Regions from separate parts of the Arthrobacter sp. zg-Y20 genome, predicted to be linked through region 1. Evidence: riboswitches for the same ligand, from Rfam matches in the RefSeq annotation. Region 1 holds a riboswitch; the other holds the start of a gene.

What was found. A riboswitch is a leader RNA that binds a small molecule or an ion and turns the genes downstream of it on or off. The one in region 1 is predicted to bind cyclic di-AMP.
Region 2: linked by a shared signal. The riboswitch ahead of QNO06_RS08660 (C40 family peptidase) and the one ahead of QNO06_RS03225 (NlpC/P60 family protein) in region 1 are both predicted to bind cyclic di-AMP.

The regions. Positions count from the first base shown of each region.
Region 1 covers NZ_CP126241.1:647,652-651,051, reverse strand. The annotation lists gene QNO06_RS03230 (NlpC/P60 family protein) at 11-802, opposite strand; gene QNO06_RS03225 (NlpC/P60 family protein) at 825-1,616, opposite strand; cyclic di-AMP (ydaO/yuaA leader) riboswitch at 1,620-1,778, opposite strand; gene QNO06_RS03220 (M23 family metallopeptidase) at 1,904-2,554, opposite strand; cyclic di-AMP (ydaO/yuaA leader) riboswitch at 2,672-2,866, opposite strand; gene QNO06_RS03215 (iron-dependent transcriptional repressor DtxR) at 2,957-3,400, opposite strand, start outside.
Region 2 covers NZ_CP126241.1:1,794,815-1,798,214, reverse strand. The annotation lists gene QNO06_RS08665 (MFS transporter) at 1-1,197, opposite strand, end outside; cyclic di-AMP (ydaO/yuaA leader) riboswitch at 1,629-1,782, shown strand; gene QNO06_RS08660 (C40 family peptidase) at 1,787-2,695, shown strand; gene QNO06_RS08655 (response regulator) at 2,847-3,400, opposite strand, start outside.

The DNA.
Region 1 (3,400 bases):
AGAAAAGCCGTTATCCGCCTACGCGGATGTAGACGCCGCCCGAGCCGAGTTCTGCCGGTGCCACAACGGTGCTGTTGCCGTTGAAGCCGCCGTGCACGGCTTGGCCACCGCCTACGTATACGGCAATGTGGGCCAGGCCCATGCCGCCGTCGGCGTAGTAGATCAAGTCACCGGGCATGGCCTCGGCTGCGCTGACCGTCCGTCCAAGGGACAGGTAGCCTGCAGGCCATCCGTGGAAGTTGATCCCCGCAGCCGCCAGGGCATTGGTCACCAGCATGGTGCAGTCCTGGTTGACGCCCAGCTGGGCGTAGGCTGCTGCAGCAATGGTGGCGGCCAGCCCTGAGGGGCTGCCCTGCGGTGCCGGTGCGGCGGCGGTGTTGACCCCTGCCGCCGGAGCTGTGTTGGATGCCGGACGGGCAACCTGCGCAGCACCTGCGGCCGGCATTTCCTGAACCTGGAGAGCGGTCTGCGCCTCTTCCACCACAGGGGCTGCCGGCGCCGGCGCGGGAGTGGTGCCCGCAATGCCTTCGAACTCAAAGTGAAGCACAGCTTCTGCAGACACTTTGTCGAGCTTTGCTGCCGTGAGATCCAGGGTGCTCGTCTGGACATCCCGCAGGGGCTCCGTGCCGGAAGCATTGGCGGCCACACCGGTGGTGAGGACCAAGCCTGAGGCAGCTGCGATAACGGCAGCCTGGCGGCCAACCGTTCCTGCGTTTGCACTGACCGCACCTGCAAGGGCGTTCAGCGTGCTGGTGCGTTCAACCGGCGCCCGGTGGCGGGCGCGCTCAATTGTCGAGGTCATGATTGTTCTCGGAGACCAGGGCTTAGGAGACGCGGACGAAGCTGTAGCCGTGCAGGTCGGAGAGGCTGTGCAGACCGGTGTTCATACCGTTCAGACCGCCGCTGATGACCTGTCCGTTGCCAACGTAGATGGCGACGTGGGTAGCACTGATGACCAGGTCACCGGGAGCGGGGCTGCCAACAACGGTGCCGTACTGGAAGAACTGGCCGGGAGCCAGGTCGCCGACGGACTTGCCGACGGAGCGCAGGGCCTTCTCGACCATGGCGGTGCAATCCTGTGCCACGCCGATCTGGCTGTAAGCCGAGGCCACGAGGCCGGCGGCCACATTGCCCGGAGCTACGGCGTCAGCGGCCGGTGCTGCGGGAGTGGAGGATGCGGTCTGTACTGCGCCGTTTGCAACAGGTGCGGCAACACGGGAAGCAGCGGCACGCTGGGTTGCTGCTGCCTGCTGGGCCTGAGCCTCAGCAGCTGCTGCGACTGCGGCTTCTTCAGCTGCTACCTGTGCACGGTAGTCTGCGCCGGAGGTGGAGCTGGGTGCTTCCATGACCGCGAGCTTTACGTCCGCGTCCGCATTAGCCTTGACTGTCCCGGCTACAACGTTCAGCGGGGTGGATTCGAGTGCCTGGCGGTCCATGCTGACGGACGCTGCCTGTGCAGGGAGTCCTGCAGCCAGCACGAGGCCGGATGCTGCCACAACGACGGCGGCCTGACGGCCTACCATGCCTGCGTTGCTGCTGACTGCCTTGGAAAGTGCAGTGATCGGGTTGGTCTGAACGGTGGCTGCGCGACGGCGGCCATGAGCGTGTGATGACACAGGTTTGCCTCTCCCAATTGCCTACGAGGTGAGCTGTCGGATTCGGATGGGAGTCACCCGGTTGCCAGGCCTAAGGCCATTTGCAACTTAACCCCAAGGGCTTCTTGCGAAACCCGAAATTGGTTCCCCCGCCTCTGCCATGCGATTCTGCGAACGGACTTCAAACAGTGGCAGAGCTAGGCGATCTGTTCGAAGGTGCCCGATCTTTGGCCAATCGGGCACGAGGACGAGCGTACAGCAACATTTGCGCTATGTCACGTTCCGGTCACGAAATGATATTCGTGCGGTTACAACCAGTTCAGTGGGTCCACTACTTCGCCGTTTACCATGACCTCGAAATGCAGGTGGCAACCCGTGGAAGAGCCCGTTGTTCCGCTTGCTCCCACCAGGTTTCCGCGCTTGATTTCGCTGCCTACCGACACGGAAATGGCGGAGAGGTGGTTATAGGTGGTTTCGACCCCGTTGCCGTGGTCAATGACAACGCGGTTGCCGCCGCCGTAGGGGTGCCAGCCGGCAAAGACCACTTTTCCGGAAGCCGCTGCGTTTACTGCGGTGCCGCAGGTGGCGGCGAAATCCTGGCCGTTATGCATTTCCCCGGCTGCGCCCGTAATGGGGCTGACGCGGTGGCCGAATCCCGATGTCTCCACCAGCGCAGAATCCAGCGGGGTGGACAGCGTGCCCTTGGCGGCCGCGGGGACCGCGTGGGACCCTGCTGCCACGCCGACGGAAGCCAGCTTGGCGTCCGGGTCATAGCTGCTGCTCAACCCGGCGCGGGCAAATCCGATGTTCGCGTTGGCATCCGCGGAGACCGGCGTGTCGGCTGAAACCGGCTGCGGCTGGACGGGATCGTCAGCGGCCGCGGAGGTGGGCAGCGCTGCGGTGAGGATCAGGCCTGATGTGGCGGCGGTGATGGCCACCTTCTGGGCGGCTCCACCCATGGACAGGGTTTTTGTTTCAACCCGCCTGCGCCCGGAGGGCGGGGAGCTGCGCCGGCGGGCGGGCGCAACAGGGGCAGCCGCACGGCGGCGCCCCGAAGCAGCATGCTTCGACAAGTGTTTCCCTCTCTTGGAACGCCTGCGAAGTTAGCTGTCGGATTCGAGTAGAGAAACTCGGCCCTCGGCTCACCGCCGGCACTGCGTGCTTCTATGCACGTTTTGCCGCCGGCCTCCGGAAGGCTTCACCCCAAGGCAGTTCTACTGCCGGAAATTGGGTCCTCCGCCCCTGCCTGACGAGTTTGGTGCTCCGGTCCGTTGGCAGGGCTCGGCGGACAGACCGGATAACGATGGTGTTTCAACGTCGGAATTCACTATAGGGTAAATGTCCCAAAAGTAACCATTCCGTTACCCGGCGTGTGCCACAAAAACGTGTGCGGCCACTTCTGCCGGCAATTCAAGCGCTCCTTCGATGCCGGGGACACGCACGGAAATGTAGCCGCCTACGACTTCGGCGGTGATTTCCGCACCGGGGCGGAGCCCGGCTTCATCCAGCTGGGACAGCAGCTCCGGCTCCACCTGGATGGGTTCGGCCAGCCGCAGGAGGGTCAGCTTGGATCCTGCCTCTACGGCAGCCACGGCAGAGACCAGGTCATGCACGCCCTGGTGGAAGACCGGTGCCGGCTCTCCGCCGATGCCCTCGAGGCCTGGAATCGGATTGCCGTAAGGGGATTCCGTGGGATGTCCCAGCAGCTCATACAGCCGGCGCTCCACGCGCTCACTCATCACGTGTTCCCACCGGCAGGCCTCGTCGTGGACGTAGGCCCAGTCCAGGCCGATAACGTCCGAGAG
Region 2 (3,400 bases), 1.1 Mb from region 1:
GGGATCCACCGGTGTGCCGGGGCGGACATTCTTGCGGCCGTGCACAAAGTGGTACAGCACCGTGGATGCCAGCACCACGGCGGCCAGCACCCAGTACATTCCGTGGTACCCGGTAACCGGCAGGAGCATGCCCAGCAGCAGCGGCCCCACGCCAATGCCAGCGTCCATGAGGATGAAGAACGTGGAGGTGGCCAGCCCGATCCGGTGCGCCGGTGCCATGCTGACGGCGATCGCCTGGGCGCACGGCATCAGGGCGCCGAATCCGAAGCCCAGGAAGATCCCGGCCACGGCCAGAACGGCGTTGTTGGGTGCGTAGGCCAGCAGGGCCAGGCCGGCGGCGAAGGACACCAGCGTCGGGTAAATCACGGCATTGTCGCCGTGGCGGTCCTGGATGCGTCCCACAAAGAGCCGGGACACCAGCACCACCGCGGCATAGACCACAAAGAAGAGGCTGGCACCGAGGACCAGGCCCTCGGACTGGGCGTAGGAGTTCAGGAAGGACAGGACCCCCGCGTAGGCGGCGCCGGCTATGAACATTACGGAGGCAATGGACAAGGCTCCGGGATCAATGATGTCCGTCAGGTGCATCCGCCACTTGTTCTTCTGTTCCTCCGGCGTGGGCGTGCGCTCGGGCAGGCGCAGCACCAGGGACAGGACAAGTGCGACCGCGGCGCAGGCGGTGGTGACCAGGAAGAGGGCGCGGTAACTCACCGAATCCACCAGCATGACGGCGAGGAACGGCCCGACGGCGGTGGCCAGTGTGGTCGAAATGCCGAAGTAGCCGGTGCCTTCCCCGCGCCGGTTGATCGGGATTAGCCCCATCACGGACGCGGAAAGGCTCGTGCTGGCCGCGCCGAACGCTGCACCGTGGATGATCCGCACGGTAAGCAGCAGGGCCAGGCTGCCCGCCGGGATGTACAGGAGCGCCGCCACAACGAAGACGGCCAGGCTGACAATCAGCAGCCGGCGCCGTCCGACAAAGTCGAGGAACTTGCCCGCGAAAACCCGGGCCAGCAGGGCGCCGATAACAAAGGAACCGGATGCGAAGCCGCCGGCGCTGTCCGAGGCCGCGAATTCCTCAACGGCATACAGGGCCATGCTGGTCATCAGCAGGTAGAACACCATTGAGAGGAACAGATTGGTGATGATCGCCAGCACAAATCCCTTGGTCCATAATTTCTGACCGCTGCCAGCCACTGCGTTCTCCTGTTTTCTCCGATACGCGCCGCCACCGATTGGAAGGCGACCTAACGATCTTACGCGCGGACACGGGCGCCCGGGCTGCTGCGGAAGGAAAAAGCGACGAAGGCCACAGGACTGCGGGGTAGCGGAAAAGCCATCAGGGGCATCAGGAACCACACATGTATCACTTCCCGGGCGCACCGCCACCCGGATGCGGCCCCGCAGCAGCCGGACCGAGACGGAACGGCCCGAAATTTCCGGTGCCAGAGTGACTAAACAGGAGCAAAGTAAATACCTGCGCGTAGCACACAGCGGCGCCACTCACACCCTCCAGAGAAGCTGCTCACTAAATGGTTATCCAACCGTAACCGTCTCGTATGGTTGAACGCATGCCGCTTTCTGATGCGGCTCCCCCGGGCTTGTTACCTAGCTCTGCCGCTGGTCCGGGGTCCACAGAACGCAACACCACGGCAGAGGCGGGGGAACCAATTACGGGTTCCTTGAATCCTTGGGGTTAAGCCAAACCGGATTCAATCCGGTCGGCCGGGTGACTCCCATCCGCATCCGACAGCTCACCTCGCAGGTATCGGGAGAGGTTATCTACATGTCTTTCAACAAGTCCCAGGGACGCCACCGCGCCGAGACCACCGGCGTTTGGTCCACCATCTCACTGGCCACCGCTACCCGCGGACGGACTATCGGCAGCACCGCAGCCGTTGTCGCCGCAGGTTCGGGCCTGATGCTCGGCATGGCAGCACCGGCCTCCGCCGGCGTTGTCTCCAACGACAACTACACACCCACCCAGACCACGGCACCCGCCGCACCGGTTGCTCCGGCTGCTCCGGCTGCCGCCCCCGTAGTTGAGGCTGCTCCCGTGGCCGCTCCGGCTGCCGCTTCCACCCACACCGTAGTTGCCGGTGACACCCTCGGTGCCATCGCCAGCACCTACGGTACGAGCCTGGAGAACATCCTCTCCCTCAACGGCCTGTCCATGGCCTCCGTCATCTACCCCGGTGACGTTGTGACCTTGTCCGGTGACGGCGCTGCTGCTGCCCCCGAGCTCAGCTACGCTGCCGCGTCCTACTCCACCGAGGCGTACGCCGCTCCGGTCCAGGCCGCTGCCGCCAACACCGGCGTGATCAGCACGCAGGCCACCTCCGTGACTCCGGCTCCGGCCGCTGCACCGGTGGGCGGCACCAACGCCATCATGCTGGCCTCGGCCTACTCGCAGCTGGGCGCAGCCCAGGACTGCACCGTGCTGGTTGAGGTTGCGCTCCGCGCCGCCGGCCACTCCGTAGGCGACCTTGCTCCCGCCCAGCTGGCGGCATACGGCACCCAGGTCTCCACCCCGGAGCCCGGCGACATGGTCTACTACGCCGACGGCGGCATGGGCCTGGCCCACATTGCCATCTACGTAGGCAACGGCGAAGCCATCCACAGCGGCTGGAACGGCAACCAGACCGTAGTCCAGTCCGTCAACGTCGGCTCCGGCCCCGTGTTCTACCGCGCATAAGGCTTCACCGCCCTATCGCACGGCCGGCAGGCGTTAGTCCGCTGACCAAACAGAGCGTCCGTTCCCTTCCCGGGAACGGACGCTCTGTTGTTAAGTGTCCTTGACGTTATCTGCCCAGGCCCTTTTGAATCCCGCGGACCGGAGCGGGCCGTCAGGGCACAAACCGGTATCCCATGCCGTGTTCGGTCAGCAGGTGGGCGGGACTGGCCGGATCGGCCTCCAGCTTCCGCCGCAGCTGGCCGATGTACAGGCGCAGGTAGCCGGAGTCCGTTGTTCCGGGACCCCACACGTTGTGCAGCAGGGTCTGCTGGGTCACCAGCATCCCGGGATGGGCCAGCAGTTCTGAGAGGAAGCGCCACTCGGTAGGCGTCAGCCGGACGTCGGCGCCGTCCTTGAGGCGGGCGATCCGCCGGGCGGCCAGGTCCACGCGGACCGCGCCGAACGTGATCTCGCTGGGCCCGGCGGCGGCCGGCACCCGGCGGGACAGGGCACGGATCCGGGCCAGCAGCTCCTCGGTGGAAAACGGCTTGGTCACATAGTCGTCAGCCCCCAGGTCCAGGGCGCGGACTTTGTCTGCCGGGTCCACCCGGCCTGACACCACCAGGATGGGCACCGCACTCCACCCGCGGACCGCTTCAATAACGTCCATCCCGCTGAGCCCGGGCATTCCCAGGTCCAGGACCAGCAGGTCCGGATGCGTGTCCA